DNA from 4 places in the Oceanobacillus sp. E9 genome. Region 1 is predicted to be linked to each of the others. Evidence: riboswitches for the same ligand, from Rfam matches in the RefSeq annotation. Region 1 holds a riboswitch; each other region holds the start of a gene.
What was found. A riboswitch is a leader RNA that binds a small molecule or an ion and turns the genes downstream of it on or off. The one in region 1 is predicted to bind S-adenosylmethionine.
Positions count from the first base shown of each region.

Region 2: linked by a shared signal. The riboswitch ahead of AQ616_RS00835 (LLM class flavin-dependent oxidoreductase) and the one ahead of AQ616_RS02225 (iron-containing alcohol dehydrogenase family protein) in region 1 are both predicted to bind S-adenosylmethionine.
Region 3: linked by a shared signal. The riboswitch ahead of AQ616_RS07785 (carboxymuconolactone decarboxylase family protein) and the one ahead of AQ616_RS02225 (iron-containing alcohol dehydrogenase family protein) in region 1 are both predicted to bind S-adenosylmethionine.
Region 4: linked by a shared signal. The riboswitch ahead of AQ616_RS17330 (homocysteine S-methyltransferase family protein) and the one ahead of AQ616_RS02225 (iron-containing alcohol dehydrogenase family protein) in region 1 are both predicted to bind S-adenosylmethionine.

Region 1 is NZ_LSNA01000001.1:484,434-489,016, reverse strand. It holds gene AQ616_RS02250 (restriction endonuclease) at 1-459, shown strand, start outside; gene AQ616_RS02245 (hypothetical protein) at 589-918, opposite strand; gene AQ616_RS02240 (competence protein ComK) at 999-1,427, opposite strand; gene AQ616_RS02235 (helix-turn-helix domain-containing protein) at 1,457-1,735, opposite strand; gene AQ616_RS02230 (SRPBCC family protein) at 2,430-2,861, shown strand; SAM riboswitch class I at 3,069-3,188, shown strand; gene AQ616_RS02225 (iron-containing alcohol dehydrogenase family protein) at 3,297-4,430, shown strand; gene AQ616_RS02220 (MetQ/NlpA family ABC transporter substrate-binding protein) at 4,427-4,583, shown strand, end outside.
Region 2 is NZ_LSNA01000001.1:190,943-195,525, forward strand. It holds gene AQ616_RS00830 (ATP-grasp domain-containing protein) at 1-793, opposite strand, end outside; gene AQ616_RS00835 (LLM class flavin-dependent oxidoreductase) at 807-1,862, opposite strand; SAM riboswitch class I at 1,943-2,052, opposite strand; SAM riboswitch class I at 2,177-2,284, shown strand; gene ssuE (NADPH-dependent FMN reductase) at 2,377-2,928, shown strand; gene AQ616_RS00845 (superoxide dismutase family protein) at 3,130-3,714, opposite strand; gene AQ616_RS00850 (DoxX family protein) at 3,887-4,399, opposite strand.
Region 3 is NZ_LSNA01000006.1:172,956-177,538, forward strand. It holds gene AQ616_RS07775 (catalase) at 1-811, shown strand, start outside; gene AQ616_RS07780 (hypothetical protein) at 981-2,198, opposite strand; SAM riboswitch class I at 2,625-2,733, shown strand; gene AQ616_RS07785 (carboxymuconolactone decarboxylase family protein) at 2,938-3,606, shown strand; gene AQ616_RS07790 (LLM class flavin-dependent oxidoreductase) at 3,673-4,583, shown strand, end outside.
Region 4 is NZ_LSNA01000009.1:237,800-242,382, forward strand. It holds gene AQ616_RS17315 (ABC transporter ATP-binding protein) at 1-538, opposite strand, end outside; gene AQ616_RS17320 (ABC transporter permease) at 558-1,388, opposite strand; gene AQ616_RS17325 (aliphatic sulfonate ABC transporter substrate-binding protein) at 1,407-2,387, opposite strand; gene AQ616_RS17330 (homocysteine S-methyltransferase family protein) at 2,509-3,558, opposite strand; SAM riboswitch class I at 3,638-3,742, opposite strand; gene AQ616_RS17335 (DUF1801 domain-containing protein) at 3,963-4,391, shown strand; gene AQ616_RS17340 (thiolase family protein) at 4,393-4,583, opposite strand, start outside.

The DNA of each region.
Region 1 (4,583 bases):
CTTTTAGAAAAAATTTTAGAATGTTCACCAGCATTCTTTGAACGATTAATTGTTCATTTAATAGTAGCAATGGGGTATGGAGGTTCTGTAAAAGATGCAGGAGCGGCGATTGGGAAATCAGGTGATGAAGGTATAGATGGGATTATAAAAGAAGATTTCCTAGGATTAGAAATGATCTATTTACAAGCGAAAAGATGGAAAAAAGAATCTACAGTTGGAAGGCCGGATATTCAAAGTTTTGTAGGTAGTCTAGTAGGAAAGCAGGCTTCAAAAGGAATATTCATTACTACAGCGAAATTTTCTAAGAATGCTTATGATTATGCCGATTCAATCGATAAACGAGTTATATTGATTGATGGTCAGCAATTAACAGATTTGATGTTTAAATACGATGTTGGAACGACAAATGAAGAAGTATTTGTTACCAAAAGACTTGATATTGATTTTTTTGAAGAATAACTGTTAAAACTATTTTATCCAGAGACGAGACTCTCAAAACTAAAAGCCGGTGAATTTTACACGTAGTAAAATATTTCCGGCTTTACAATTTATTTGATAAGTATGAGATTTATCTATTTAATTATATAGTTACATCAAAAACGAAAACGGCTTTCTCGGTGGTGTAGTCGGATTCATGAGGAGGATCATATCTAAGGCGCTGATATTAGGTAGGTTATCGATAAATTGATGCATCTCTGACTCTGTTTGGAATTGAAAGGCTTCTAACTGCTGAATTGGTTCAAACTTACCCTTTGAATCGTTATAGAACAAGCGATACAGGTGTAATATATAAGCATCGGTCTGTTCAGACAAACCAAGGATTCCTAGATTCTTTTTTATCTCTGAGAAAAAAGTAATCTCTACTTTTCTATCCTGAAGTAGTTCTGTTGGAATGGCGATATTATTTTCATTATTCATCATTTCACTCCTCTTTTCTAGTACTATTGTCTCGCTTAGTGTGAAATTGTGCAACAAATAATAAGAAATTTCTTATTAATTTATTTGTTTAAACTATAGTAACAAGCTAAACTCCTTATCATTTGTTGTTTTAAGAACGTTGCAGGGATGCTGATAGGGAGTTGGATTCCATTACGGAATGTGATGATCGATTTTCCTTGGTCATTAGTAGTTTGCGGTTGAATGGATTGAACATGGTGATAGAAAATCCAGCTACACTCATTATTAGTCGTAGCATAGGTGGGGAAAGCAATAATTTGTTGGGAGACGCTGATTACTATAGGCACTTTTCGTTTGAAACCAGTGTGATAGGATGTAGCAGTTTTTCTGCCTTCATAAGTGGAATAATGATATAAGCATCCTTCTTTAATGAGTTGAAGAGGGGTTTTCTTATGCTCTATTGATTTCTGTTGCTCGAGAATAATAGAAGAAACATCAGGTCTATATGTAGGGTAAATAGCCATAGTCATAGAGGAGATACCATTAAAAGTAGATGGAGTTATTCTAGATTTTCTTCCTCTAGTGATTGTTGTTTCTCTAATTGGTTCTCGAGTTCTTGTAATTCACGAAAGAGCTGGTTCATATCTATATCGGTTGCTTTCCAAAATCCATACATGGTTGATATTAAAGGAGTTTTCTCTCCTCTTTCTACTTTTCCGATGTGTTTGTCATCGGAATCACTAATTTCCGCTACTTGTTCTTGTGTTAATCCTTTTTCTTCTCTAGCGTTTCGCATTCGTATTCCCATTGTTTTACGTAATTCTTCATTAAATCGCAAGTATAATCTTCCTTTTTTAAGAAAAATTATCCTGTTCAGCAAAGGGGAAGAACACGTCCTGCAAGACCCTTTTTGTGTGTGGAAATGATAAAACAACGGTATAATCATTGTCTAATTAAAGTTAAAATAAAAATATCAACAAATAGGAATCATATAAAATTGGGTATTCGGATTTTATGGTGAAAAAGGGGGTTACTTCAAGATACCTGTAAAATATACGGTTATCGATAATAAGACAACCAAATTGTTAAAAGCTTAATTTCTCACTTACAACATTGAGAATTAGACTTCTATTCTTTTCTTATCACGCCCGATCGTATTATGGATTAAGCGATTTGTCAGTGGTTAACGTCCTAAAGGCTTCCCGGTCTAACGGTTAGTAGTATTTTAAACGTCGAAGAAGCAAACCTTCTTAGCGTGAGAAATCCGAATTTTTTGATGTTACACTCTACTCAAAGTCATTTAGTTGGTTTTGCTGTGGCTTTAAAATAAGATTGATCATTTTAAATAAAGTTCGATTATTTGGGATGAAGTGTGGATATTTGTAAAATACTGACGCTGACGTAATGTAAAAAAGGAAGGCAATAACTACAGGGAAGTATCCAAAAAATAGCAATCGATAAGAAACCACATTATTTGTAATGAGGTAAAATAAAAGTGGATTTGAAATTCTTTAATGAAGGAGAGATGAGATATGGCGAATATTGAGCATCTACAAAGTGTGAATGTTCCAGCGGAGCTAGTGTACGAAACATTGACTACTGAGAAAGGCCTTTCGGAAATATGGACAAATGAATTAAAAGTTAATAATCACATAGGTTTTATAAATGAGTTCCGATTTGGTGAAAATGACTTAACAAAGATGAGAATTGATGAGCTTGTTCCCGATAAAAAAATTGTGTGGCAATGTGTTGATTCGGGAGATGCAGAATGGATAGGTACGACTATTTCTTTTGATATCGAGGAAAATAATGGGAAGACATCAATCACATTTCGGCAGATGAATTGGAAGGATGTTACCACATGTTATCGCATTTGTAATTATAATTGGGCTATTTTTCTGTATAGTCTTAAACAGTATTGCGAAGAAGAAGTAGGTATGCCTTATCAAAAACGAAAGTTCTAGTTATCATTGAAAGGCAGAGGATAGTAATTCTAAGGTTCAAGCATTCTACCAAAGAGTACAAAAGCAAGGATAATAACTTGCAAGAAAAGGATTCCTCAATTCAATTTAAGGACACTAATGATTAATCTGACGTTATAAATAAAATCCCTTATTGACAATTAGTAAAAACCGTAATAGTATGATAATTAAAATTAAATACGCTAATATCTCTTATTGAGAGTGGCTGAGGGACTGGCCCTGTGACGCCCGGCAACCGTTCATCTTAATTCCAATGATGAATAGGTGCTAAATCCTGCAAAATACGGATAGTATTTTGAGAAATAAGAGAGGTGATGAATGACTTACATATTGTTATGTTATGCCTCTCGAGTTCAAATCGGGAGGCATTTTTAGTTTCCCAAAAAAATTTACACCATGAGAAAAGAGGAAGGGTTTATGTCCACATCTATTGTTAAAGGAGCTCCTGGTCATTATCGGATTGGCTCTGATGTCTTAGAGGAAATTCCTGTACTCCTTGAAGAATTATCAGTTGACTGTATACAAGTTATCGCAGGGAAGAAATCATGGCAGGCGGCAAAGCCGTATTTACCTTATGTATTAGTGGAGCAAGTAGAACCGAATATCATCTTTATCGAAGGTCATACCACGCTAGAAAAAGCAGAGACCATAGCGAAACAGCTTCATCAACATTCTGTGGAAGCTGTGATTGGTATTGGCGGCGGGACTGCGCTCGATATTACGAAGGCCGCAGCTGTGAAAGCAGATGTTAAATCGATTTTAATTCCGACGATTTCTGCGACTTGTGCTGCGTGGACACCGCTTAGTGTTTTCTATGACAGCGATGGGGCATTTACACATTATACGGATTTTCCGTTGGCGACGACGCTTGTCTTAGTAGAACCAGCTATCATTGCACATGCCCCAATAGAATATTTAAGGGCGGGGATAGGTGATACACTGGCAAAATTTTATGAAGCAGATGCATTGATCGAGAGTTTTTACCCGAATGAAGAAGCGCCTGTACCAGTGAAAGTTTCACAATTTTCTGCGGGGATTTGCCGGGATGTACTACTGAAGGATGGAAAGGCTGCACTGGATGCCGCACGCACTAAACAAGTTACGCCTGCATTTATTCGAGTTATCGAGGCGATCATCATCACGGGTGGAATGGTAGGCGGATTTGGCGATAAAGCAGGGAGAATTGCCGGTGCGCATTCGCTACATAATGGATTAACGGAAGCAATCGAGGCAAAAAACTTCTTACACGGAGAGCTCGTCGCATACGGAATTCTTGGCCAATTGGCATTCGAAAACAAAGAGGATGAGCTTTTGCGTCTACTCGATTTTTACGATCAATGGCAATTGCCGTCTAGTTTACAAGGAATCGGCATTGATGTAACCAATACGGAGCTCGTGGAGAAAATCATTCAGAAAGCAATTCTGCCGCAAGAGTCGATTCATTTTATGAATAAGGAAGTTACGGCGGAATCATTAGCTGGTGCGTTACAGCAAGTAGAGAAATATAATCAAGCCTATTACACGGAAAAAAGAGGAGAGAAAACATCATGAAAAAAGGATTATTAATAGCGATCGTATTTTTAGCAATATCATTATTGGCTGCGTGTGGCAGTGAGGAATCTAGCGGGTCGGGTCAAGGATTGTACGATGATGAAAAATTAGTCATCGGTGTAACGGCAGGGCCACATGAAGAAATTCTTGAAA
Region 2 (4,583 bases), 290 kb from region 1:
ATTCGATTCCAGCGATTTGAATATCATTTGCTGCTAAAACTTTCTCGTATTGTTCTATTATTGGGTGATTAAATCCTTCCCGAACTTGAAATTTTGCAGGTTTTTCAGGTTCTTCTCCAGCTGGACAAAATAAGTCTTCCACAGAACAAGCATCTGCTGGACATAGCTCAAATCCTTCTGAAGTATCCACTTTCACAGCATATACAAATTTCCCATCTACAAACTCACAACGTGTAATATAAGACTCTGGAGAAACAATATATTCTTGCAATAACGTTACACCATCTATCGGTTCTTCAAAATTACTACTATTCACATACGATTGAAGAGCTTGCGTTGATCGGAATAATTGTACACCTAATCCCTTTCCTGCTCGGTTATGCTTGGTAATAAAACTTTTTCCTTCAAATTGTTCTGCTGCTTTTAAGATATTCTCTTTTCCAACTGCTACAGCTGTTTTTGGCGTTTTTACACCAAACCTCTCAAGTTCCAAGTATTGTTGAACTTTACTTACTTCCAATTGTAGGGCACGGCTACCATTAATAACCTTTCTTTCATGAAACTCTAACCACGCTAACACAGCATTTGTAAACTCTGGCGCAAAACGATTTCCTCTTGTATGAGAGGATGCGCTCATGCGATTATAAAATATTCCCTCTGGTGGTTCACTCAGTAAATCTATATGTCCTTCTTGAAGTAACCAATCTTCATAAGGAAGTTCTAAATCATTAAATCGTTTTATAAGATGTTCTGTCCATTCCATATTTTCATGTAAAACATAAATTTTACTCATTATCATGACTCCTTTAGTGTAACGTAGATGTCTTCTTTCTTAATTCTTCTACTTTCGGCATCACTTGCTTAGCAAATCGTTCCAACTCTTCCAATTGAGGGGAGCATTGTAGTAATAGCTGATCCAAACCAACTTTCTCATATTCTATTATTCTTTCTGCAATTTGTTCAGGCGTCCCTACAAGATTCGGACGTAACCCTCTGTTCGAAACAGAATAATCTTTTATTTGTAATTGTTGTTCTAATTGGGATTTAGAAGTAAAATCTTTCATTCCTGCATATCCTTTTTCGTCTTTTATTGATGTAATTCTTTCCAACTCTTGTAATGCTTCTTCCTCAGAGTCTCTACATATCACGTAGGCAGCCATACTAAATGATTGCAATGCTTCCTTATCGAGATTATTTCTCCGATTTTTCATATTACCTATTTTTTCTTGAATTTCTTCTACTGTTCCACCATGCATCACATATGCATCGCATAAAGTAGAAATTACTTGCTTCCCTTTTTCACTTTCTCCCCCAGCATATAGAATTGGATTCGGTTGTTGAATAGGTTTTGGTGCTAACTTCGTATTCTCTACCTGATAAAATTTCCCGTAGTAAGAGAAGGTACCTTCCGTCCAAAGTCCTTTTAAAACCTCTAGGAATTCGATTGTTCTATCGTACCGCTCATCATGTTCAGTGAAGTCTCCACCATATTGTTTCGCTTCTTCTGACCACCATCCAGAAACAACATTTAGCGTGAATCTTCCTCCACTTAATTGGTCAATATTAGCAGCCATTTTCGCAATTACTGCTGGATTGTGATATATCGGTCTAACCGCTGTCATAATTTCAATTTTATTTGTTACAGCAGCTAACCCGGCTGCTGTTGTCCAAGCTTCTAAAGAATTCGCTTCTATCCCTTTAATATCATTTAAATATAATTCAGCAATTAATGTCGTATCATAGCCCCATTCCTCAGCATGCTGAATTACCTGTTTCGCATATTCAAACGTAGGAGGCATCTGCTCATCTTCTACATTACGAAGCCAACCTCCAAAAATCGGCAACCAAAAACCATACTTCATTTTCATCCCCCATGTCTATAGTTGTAATAATACTAAAAAAGCCCTTTCCTTAGATAAGAAAAGAGCTCTGTCACCGTCTTCTCTTATCTACCAAGCATAAAAATGCTTGATGGATTTGGCACAGTATTCAAACTAGAACCTGTTGCCGAGGCTTCTGTGGGCCATGTCCCTCCACCTCTCAGGATAAGATATTTCATTATTTAGTTTGTTTCAACGATAATAATACAAGCTGATAGAATTGTCAATTAAATTTCCTCACAAAACAAAGTTGACTTATCGGGATTGATATATTAGAATATATAAAAAATTAATACATCTTATCAAGAGAAGCCGAGGGACCTGGCCCGTTGACGCTTCAGCAACCTCTAATTTCATTAGAAAGGTGCTACCTCCAGCAAGTTATATTTCTTGAAAGATAAGAGCCCAGATTAAAAAAAATCCGCGACGCTCTTATTTGTTAAGCTTATCGCGGGTTTTCTTATATTCTAATTTATTTTCAAAGGAGATAGGTAAAATGAACAACATTGTGACATTGTCCGGCAGCCCCTCCGAACTATCTAGGTCAGAAAAGGTCTTACATTATTTAGGTGATCAACTAATCCAACAGAAATTTTCTGTAACCCATATTTCTGTTAAAGATGTGCCGTATGAAGATTTATTTACAGGGAATTTTCAAAGTGCGGCTATTAAGAATATAACCCAAAAAATCCAAGTGGCAGATGGTGTCATCGTTGGTTCTCCTGTCTATAAAGGAGCATATTCGGGTGTTTTGAAAGCTTTAATTGATCTATTGCCCCAGGATGCACTTAAACACACACCAGTCTTACCAATTATGACAGGGGGCAGCCCTGCACATTTATTAGCGGTTGAGTACACATTAAAACCTGTTCTCGCAACTTTAAAAGCACATAACCTCAAAGGATTATATTTTTTAGATGAACAAATAGATAAACAACACGAAATCCCTATTATCGATAATAATATCTTACAACGAGCAAAGAAACAGGTGGACTATTTTGCACAAATGGTTGAAGGAACTTCGACACAAGCATTAACAACTTATTGAGGAGACTTTAATCAATGAATAAACGAATTTCTTTAACGTTTTTGATACGATGTATCAATACTGGTCTATGGAGACATACCCAGGACCAATCTCATATATACAAATACAGTCTTCCACCAAACACAATTATAATAAAGTAGAAAAGAGACTAGGAACATTTATTCTTTGTCCTAGTCTCTTAAAGTTTAAGAATGGAATTAATTATTCTCCTATTACACCACACGCAATACGATCTCCTGCGTCACCAGATGGTTGAGACCTATAATCATCTGGACCGGAATGAATCATTAATGAGGTTCCTTGCTCTGTATACAATGTATTCTCCGTATCAGCTTGTAAAGTCACCATTGGAGCATCAACTTCTGCCTGAACGGTTCCGTCTTCATTTACGGTGATGTTCTCTAAATCACCTGCATGAGGTCCTTCTGGATGATTAAATCCGTGCTTAGCATTTGTTGGGTTATAATGCGAGCCAGCTGATTCAAAATCTGGCAATTCACATTTACCTACTTCATGAATATGAAAACCATGTTCTCCTGCTGGTAAATCTTCACCCTCTAATGAGATATGAACTCCTTCTTCACCTTCTGTTAATGTAGCTGTTCCAACAACTTGTCCTTCGTTATTTTCTAGTGAGACTAAAACCTCTTCCTCTGCAGTTGCATTCGATTCTACTGCTTCCTCACCCTTATCCTGATTTTCTTGCCCTGTTTGATCATCGTTACATGCTATCAGTAACAGGGTAATTAACATAAACGACAATACATATACCCATTGTTTTTTCACTATGTTTACTCCTTTCGTTGAAGATATGAATATATAATTATTACCTATATCTATCATTCACAACTTAGCTTAGATTTAAACGCGAAATTTGGCATAATATGTAATTGTAAAATCCATTATAATTATTTAAAAAACTCCCAAACTATTCGTTTGGGAGTTTTAGATTCCTATTTTAAGCAGCTACTGTTGTTTTATTTTGTTTCTGTTTTCTATTTTTCCAAGTTTGTTTCATATATGGCATTACCCAACGATCTAATCCGTATTTACCAGCATTTGCTCCAGCTACGATGATGAAGATTGTCAGTAACACCATCTGTGCATTGGTGCTGACTGTTCCACTAAATAAGAATGCGAAGTTCATGGTGATACCCATTAAAGCAGCGAAGTTTGTGAATAATCCAAGAATTAATGCTATACCTACTAATACTTCTCCCCACATTACTAAAACTGTAAATAAATCGGCATTTGGTAGAGCAACTGCTTCTAAAAAGGCACCCCACCAAGCTTGAACTGTTGGATGTTCACCACCAGTTTGAGCAACAGCTCCTTGCAAGAATCCACTCGCATCAAATTCTCCCCCCATTAATTTACCTAAACCACTGGTTAACCAAACATAACCTATATACACTCGAATAATTGTCCATAACCCTGCAGCTACTTTATGATTTCTAATAAAATTCATCATTGCCTTTTCACTCCTTATTTGGAATTAAATGAATTAATAACATTTGTTCAACATTTCACATATTGTTTTATAGGATATCCTTATCACACTTTTATAATAGCACCTTCTTGTTATTGGAACCACATTTCGTGAATGTTTTCACATATTAGTAACAAAGTAGTGAATACTTTTTGAACAATTAAAA
Region 3 (4,583 bases), on a different contig from region 1:
TGGTACAGTGAAAAGTCTACGTCATTTGCCTGGGCATAGTGTAAATACCTATGTTTGGAAAAATGGAGAAGGAAAACGATATTTTGTTAAATACACGTGGGCACCGCTGGCTGGAGAACAGTATATTCGTAACGATGAAGCAGTACGACTAGCGGGAGAGAATCCGGATATTGCAGGACAGGACTTACATGATGTCATTGAAAGAGGGGAGCCAGTTGAATTTGGGTTATATGTACAGATCATGGATCCTGAAGATGCTGCCAATCTACCATATGATCCATTAGACGATACCAAAATATGGGATCAACAACAGTTCCCTTTCCAACCAGTGGGAAGAATGGTATTGAATAGGAATCCTGATAATTATATGGAGCAAGTTGAAAAAGCGGCTTTTTCTCCATCTAATTTACAAGAAGGTGTAGAACTATCAGATGATAAGATGTTACAAGGAAGAGCAAATATTTATTGGGATTCACAACGTTATCGGATAGGTCCTGATTTTCGTAATGTACCAGTTAATCATGAATCTGACTGGTGGCCAGGTAACCTTGTGACAAGTGGTGATGGACGCTATGTTGAAGGTAGATTAGAGAGATCGGACATCGAAAAACAGGATGATTTCACACAACCTGGTATGTTTTACGATTCTCTATCAGACCAACAACAAGAAGATTTAATTAATAATATGGCAGGCGGATTAACTACTGTATCACCGGAAGTATATAATACTGTTCAGGGTTATATGCAGAAAGCTTCAGAAGATTTAGCGAGAAAGCTGAATAGAGCTGTAACAATGATGAAAGAAGATTAATAATGTAATATAAAATCGTGTCGTTAAAAAATTCAACCGGTTTATTTTGAGTTTTACTTCTCTATTCATATAAGCTCTCTTTTTTTAATTCGGAGGTAGATAGGTTTACAATATAAAAACACCCCCAAGTTAGTTGTTAGAGGTGCAAATTATTAATAATCATTATTACTTACTGTCTTGTCTTTTTATGACCTTCTTCTGCTTCTTCTTGTTCTCTTTGTTCTTTAATCTGTTTATGTCTTTGACGTTGGCGATAACCGTATGTCGAAGATAGAACTACATCCTCATTCTCTAAGGCAGAGCCAAGTGCACCTATAATCGTTGCAATACTAGTAGCTGTCCATGCGATGTACAGATAGCTCGTAAAGTTAATTTCCTCATTTATTTGATTTTCAAGCAATTCTGCTGGAATAAAAATATTAACAGCAAAAGTAAATAAAACGTATAGAATAATATAATACAAACATACAGTTGATAGCAAGGTAAAAACGGTAGTAGCATTATATAGTTTTCGAATATAGTCATCTTTACCATCTTGAGGTCGTTCCCACAATTTATGGGCTACTATAATCCAACTTACCATGGACGTAATAGCAATAAAAGTTAGTAAAATCATCCGTGGTAATGAATAATAATCACTCAACTGCCATAGTGTTGGGAAGACCAGCGCGTATGCTCCGGTAGTAAATGCAATCATAATTACTTTCATAAATGCTGGAAAGAGTGACCATGGGCGATTGGCTCGTACCATTCCGGAAATGATTCGTATAGCAATACTCCATTTCCGTGGAACAGTAAAACGAACATCGATATTGCATTCACCATGCGTCTCATGCTCATCAGGTGTTTCTCGTTTAATAGGGGAAATTCTTTCTAAGAAACGTTTTCCGATTAAGCGTGTTGAACTTTTATTCTTCAATTCTTTATAATCTTCATTCATAGATTGAAGATGAAGTTCGGCCTTTTTTCTATCGCCATCAGAGCTGCCATAATACATTTCGTTTACTAACTGTAATATGGACTCTCGTAGTCTTTTAATCATCCTTGTTGAGCCCAGACTAGGCATGCTAATTAATGCTATGTTTTCGTCTTGATTTGCTTCTGCAATAATTAGCCGTTTTTCTTTGAATAAAGGTAAATCTGTAAGACAAATTCCAAAGTCCCAGTCGTTTTTTTTCTTCTTATTTTGAGTAGCTTTTAGAATGTCAATAGATTCACCAGTACCTGTAAGTGGGTCTTCAATATATTGAACCTCCCATTCGCAATCATCGTCTACGTAAAACTGTAGTAGATTTGGGAGTTCTTCTTTTAATTTTGCTGCAATATAGTTGGGATAACCTGGAGCTGAAATTAAACCAATACTCCTACTAGTTGAACATGTAGTCATAACTTCACCCTTTTCATTGTGCCGATATTAGTATGTTATTCTGTTTAGCCGAAAAGCAAAGGGTTTAAACTACAATTTTAGGTTAACTTAGTAGATGAACTGGCGACGTATAGAGAATTATAACTTATTAAAACTAGGTAGTTATGGTAGTTTTAAATTGTATTATGAAGGTACATTTTAATACGGTTCCATAAAAGCAGCTATGTTACAGACAAAAGTCTACGTAGTCGAATGGGTGAACATGTAATTTCTTCCGAATCCCACAAGTCGAATAAAAGTCTAAGCCAGAATAAATAAAAACATATACAATATAGTCCAATTGGTTTAAATTTTTCATTACATTGAATTAATTGAAAATTAACTATTGACAGTTATTTGCTGGTTCGTTATGCTAATATACAAATCTTACACAACTATATAATATTTTCCTTATCAAGAGTCGGGGGAGGAACCTGGTCCGTTGATCCCGCAGCAACCAGTTACAGTTAAGTAACATGGTGCTCATTCCAGCAAGCTTATGCTTGATAGATGAGAAAAGTGTTTATGCCCACTAAATGAAACTCTTCCTCATCGGAAGGGTTTTTCTTTTTTCAAAAGGGGAGTGTAAAGAAAAACTGGAACAATGTGACTTTAAATATGACTAAACCAATAAGTTAACTTTATTTAGGAGGCGGATCAAAACAGTTACACAAGCCAAGCAATCGAAATTTTTATTAAAACGAAAAGGAGAGAGTGTATTATGCCAACTACAAAAACAGAGAGTCTTTATAAAAAATCGTATTTCAGTCGTATCCAAGAATTAAAGGAATTTGCACCAGGTGTATTTAATTCGTTCTTTGCCTTCAACAACAAAGCGCTCGAAGAAGGGAAGCTTTCCGTGAAACAAAAAGAATTAATTGCAGTGGCAGTTGCTCACATTACAGGTTGTCCATACTGTATTGAACTCCATGTAGGAAATGTGAAAAACCAAGGTGCTGATAAAGAAGAAGTAACTGAGGCAATATTTGTTGCAACAACATTAAAAGCAGGCTCTTCATTAGCGCACGCAGTAAATGGATTGAATGCATATGACGGAAATGATGATGATGAGTTATATAAAGCTTCCTACTTTAAACGACTACAAGAACTAGGTGAGATAAGTGATGATGCTTTCAAAGCTTTCTTGAAATTTGATGGAGCGGTTTTAAAAGAAGGTAAACTTACATTGAAGGAAAAAGAGTTGATTGCAGTAGCCTCTGCGCATACAACAGGATGTGCTTATTGTATTGACTTGCATACGAAAAATGCAAAGGAAGCTGGAGCCAGTAAAGAAGAGTTATCAGAAGCTATTTTTGTAGCTGTTGCTCTTAAAGCAGGTTCTGCATTAGCGCACAGTGTCAATGCATTAAATGCTTACGATGAAGAGTAGTTTAATAGATTCCCAATGTTAATTAATGTAATTATCTTATTCAGATACTAAAAAGGAGCTGAGCATATGGCAAAACAAATTCATTTTAATGGATTCGTGCAAAATTCACCTTCCCCTCATTCAACGGGGCTTTGGAAACATGAGAAAGATTATGGAATAAATCATAATCGTTTAGGTTACTGGACGGAAATTGCGCAAATTCTAGAACGCGGCAAATTTGACTCGTTATTTATTGCTGATGTATTAGGGACGTACAGTGTTTATGGGAAAAGCCATGACGCAGCGACGAGAGGCGCAGTTCAACTTCCTGCACATGATCCTTTACTTCCTATTACAGCAATGGCCGCAGTTACCGAGCATCTTGGTTTTGCGCCAACAATTTCTACTACCTATGCACAACCCTATGTACTAGCACGTCAGTTATCCACATTGGACCATTTAACAGGAGGAAGAGTTGGATGGAATGTCGTTACTTCCTATTTGGAAAGTGAAGCAGTCAATATGGGGTTAACAGAAAGGTTACCGAAAGAATTGCGTTATAATCGAGCGGATGAATTTTTAGATGTGGTATACAAACTTTGGGAGCATAGTTGGGATGAGGATGCGGTGATTTATGACCGTGCCAATGATACTTTTGCTAACCCAGAGAAAGTTCGCTTAATTAATCATAGTGGGGAGTTTTTTAATGTGCCAGGACCGCACTTAGTTGAACCCTCGCCGCAACGAACGCCAGTATTATTCCAAGCGGGAGCATCACCAAAGGGAAGAGATTTTGCGGCAAAACATGCAGAGGCAGTTTTTACAAAGCAAACATCTATTGAATCGTTGAAAAATTATTCTTCCGATATTAAGAAACGTGCTCAAGAAAAAGGAAGAAATCCAGATGACGTTAAAATATTCCCATTGATGTTACCAATTGTTGGCTCAACAGAAGCAGAAGCGATTGCGAAGTATGAGGACTTCGTAAACCATATCAG
Region 4 (4,583 bases), on a different contig from region 1:
TTGTTGTTTGATACTTACTCCATATAGACAATAATAAATCTTGTAATTGCATTTTCGTAAATGCGTCTAATGCACTAAAAGGTTCATCTAGTAATAGAATCTCTGGAGAAGTGACTAGAGCTCGAGCTATTGCTACACGTTGAGCCATACCACCTGAAAGTTGCTTTGGATAAAGTTTCTCCTTTTGAGAGAGTCCAACACTTTTCAAATAATCTAAACCTCGTTGCTTTTTATTTATTTTTTTACCTGTTAATCCAAATGTTACATTTTCCATAACATTTAACCATGGTAATAACCTCGGCTCTTGAAATATATAACCTATCGATGCTTGTATTCCCTTTGTTCGTTTTTGGTTAATGGTAATTTCTCCATAGTACCTGGTATCCAACCCAGCAATTGAACGTAAAATGGTACTTTTTCCACAGCCACTTGTTCCGAGTAGTCCTACAATTTCTCCGGATTTTGTTCGAAACGATATATTATTTATTGCAGGGGTACCATTAAAAGTTCGACTTACTTCTTTTAGTTCCAAACTCACGACCCATCCTCCTTTATTTTTAAGACTTTACGATTCGATCTTGCCAATGTAATGTTCGACTTTCTAGTTTTTTCAAAATCCAGTCTGTACCTTTTCCAATGAATGCAAATAACAATATACTAGCTAAAATCGTTTCAGGAGATAGTGTGTTTTGACCTGCAATCAATAAATATCCTAAACCTTGACTTGCGCCCATTAATTCAGCAGCTACAACAAACATCCATCCAAGTCCTAACCCACTTCGAAGACCTGTAAGAAAAGAAGGTAACGATGCGGGTAATATAATTCTTCGGACAAGTTGAAAGGTAGACAATCGATTCATTTTACCAACTTCAATCAACTTTCGATCAACGCCTGTGATACCACTTATGATATTTAAATACACTGGAAAGAAGACGCCGACACTAATCATGGTAATTTTAGAAACTTCACCAATTCCCATCCACAGAATAAATAACGGAACCCAAGCTAAAGAAGGAATAGCCCGAAAAGCTTGTATTAATGGATCAAATAACAATTCTGCTTTTCTATACAAACCTACGAGTCCACCGAGCATAAGAGCGGCAGCAGTACCTAGAAAAAATCCAGCAAATACTCTATATAAGGTAATACCTACATGCCCCCATAAAGATCCATCTTCAGCAAGATTGATGATCGTACCAACAACTGTCGTTGGTGCAGGTAATAAATACGTAGGAAAGTAACCAAATCTACTTAACACTTCCCAGACAATTAATAGCAAAATAGGAATAATACTTCCCATCCAAATTACTTCATATGACAAAAATGATTTGTTTCTCTTAAACTTATTTTTATCCCAATTAATAACTTCTTCAGACACCTTAGACAAGACAGCCACCTCTAATTATTAATTTAGCTCTTCTATAAATGATGGTTGGACAAGTTCATTTACAACCTTCTCAATGTCCGTATCAGCTTCAATAACTTCTCCCTCTAGAAGAACCTCTGCTGAATTTCTTAACGTATCTCGATGCTCATCTCCAGGAATGGAATTGGAAAAATCATTCCTCTCTAAAGTCTGTTTCGCTACATCTAGTGACATCTCTGCTTCTTCAGATAAAATCTGTGCAGCTGCTTCTGGATTATCTATTGTCCACTCTCTTGCTTTTTCATACGCTTCAATCACAACATGAACATAATCTGGATATTCTTCTGCAAAATCATCTCGCACGTTTAAAAAACCATATGTGTTAAATTCTTTATTTCGATAAAACAAGGTTGCATCAGATTCTAATTCGGCTCGAGCCATATGTGGATCTAGCCCCGCCCATGCATCTACGGAACCTTTAGACAAAGCAACCGCTCCATCACCATGTTGTAAATTGACAATTTCTAAGTCAGCCGCTGTTAATCCAGCTTCATTTAAAGCCCGTAGTAGAAAAATATATGGATCCGTACCTAACGTGGCAGCCACTTTTTTTCCTTTTAATTCTTCTACCGATTGGATTCCTGACTCAGAATCAGCAACTAAAGCTGTCCACTCTGGTTGAGAATAAATATATACATTTTGAATTGGAGAACCCTTGGCTTTAGAAACAAGCGCTGCAGATCCTGCAGAAGAACCAAAATCAATACTATCACTTGTTAAAAATTCTAAAGCCTTATTACTACCTTGACTTAGTACCCACTCCACACCTATTCCTTCATCTTCTAAGGCTTCTTCTAACCATCCTTGTTCTTTTAATACAAGGCTTGTTGGTGAATAATACGCATAATCTAACCGAATCTTATCAGGCTTTCCATCTGCTGCACTTGAATCAGATCCACATGCTGCTATTAAACTAATTATTATTATCACTAAAGCTATACTCATTAACTTACTTCTCATTAAATTCTCCTCCTTATAATTATTCAAATAAGATTACTTGGTTTTATAACAATGAGGTTCGTACTTCTCCAACTGTATCTAAATGAATAGTATAGGAGATTTACCATCAATATAAGATTTGTTATGCCTTAAATCGATAGCCTACATTATGTTCTTTTAATGTTTTATCTTTCCCAAACAAGAAATGCTTCTCCATATTAGGAGAATAGGGAGAATTAATGGTCTCCTTACCGACTGCCTCTGCAACAGCTCTAAGCATTGCTGGAGATGCTCCACAACATAACCCAATATAATTAACACCAATCCCCTTTGCTTCTTTTGCCCACTCTGCTAATTCATAACGGTTATGGTACAGTGGATCTAAAGCAGTTGGAAAAGTTGTTTCAGTAGGCAAATGGCAACTACAACCACCATCAGGTAAATTAAAAAATGTCGGATGCTCATCTGATGTACGATATGGAATGGGTAATGCTCCTACATAACCGTCTACATGCTTTCTAATTTTTGCAATATAAGGTTGCATCGTATCTGGACCTCGGAAACAATTCATTCCAACTACAAGTGCTCCCTTTTCCGATAATATTTTACAAGATTCCTCTACCGTATAGCCATCCCTTAAAATGTTTTCTCCCATTAACCCTAGTGTAATGACAGCTGGCAAGTCTTTTTTCAATATTTCTTCCAAAGCAATTTCTGCTTCTTCATGATAATAAAATGTTTCACCATTAATAAAATCAACATCTTCTTCTTTACTCCACTGAGCCATTTCAGCGAACATCTCTCTAACTTTAGATTTGCTTGATTCATCATAAGGGTCAAAGATATTTGTATTAGATATATTTCCTGCAACTAATGCTTCTTCCAATGGATGCTCTTTCGCTACTTCCTTTGCTAAACGAATAGCACTTCTATTCAATGGTTCTAATAATTCTTCCTTGCCAATAATGCGCATTTTTTCTCGATGTGCATTGTATGTAAATGCTAATACAACATCCGAACCAGCATTCATAAAATCACGATACGTTTGTTTTAAAGCATCCGGGTTCGCAAGTGCTACTTCTGGTACAAACGAACCTGCCTGTAAATACCCTCTCCTCTCTAATTCAAATAAATATCCTTCTCCTACTATTACCGTACCTTCTTGCAAACGTCTTTTTAAACTACGCTTCATCATAATCTCCTCCTTCATTATTTTTACAAACAAAAACCCTTCTTCCAAAAGTAAGAAGAAGGGTTAACCTACATTGTTCTTCTTATCTTTAAGGCATATAAGCCTATTGGAATTAGCACCATACCTTATAAGGCTGGTTGCTGAGACTTCATCGGGCCAATCCCTCCGTCTCTCTTGATAAGTCTAACTATATTTAATTTTTTAAAAATTAACTTTTTAATATCTTATATGATAACCATAAAATAATCAATAGGAAATTTAAATTATTCATTTATTATTTTTTAAATGATTTCCTAGTGAGTGATGCCGTGCCTGATAAAAAACTGCCAGTTGCAATCTAAATCAAAAATATATTGTAAATATTTGTTATACTATTATCAATCATAGGATTAGGAGTGATGAAAATGTATGAACTAAAAACAAAAGAAACAGAAAACAGTGTTATTCAATTCATCGAAAGTGTTGATCATCTTCAAAAGAAAGAAGATGCTTATAAACTATTAGATATATTTACCGAATCTACTGAGTATCCAGCAAAAATGTGGGGAACAAGTATTATTGGCTTTGGAAAATACAATTATAAATACGCTTCTGGCCACTCCGGAGAATTTTTAATAGTAGGATACTCTCCCAGAAAATCAAAAATTAGTCTCTATCTCGCAACAGATATTGTTCAAGATAGTGAATTAATGACAGCTTTAGGTAAATACACTACCGGAAAATCGTGTGTTTATATTAACAAACTCAGCGATATTAATCTTGATATCTTACGTCGTTTAATTAAACAATCACTTTTCCATATCAAATCAACTTATCCTGATACTGCAAAATAACTTAGCACTGTTCGATCAATATTGCCATTCCTTGGCCGCCACCAGCGCATAAAGTTGCTATACCATATTGCTGTTTTCTTTTTATTAGTTCATAGATTAATGTCGTAATTATCCGGGTGCCCGTAGCACCGACCGGATGACCTAACGCAATCGCCCCTCCATTAACATTTACTTTTTCATGATCCAAACCTA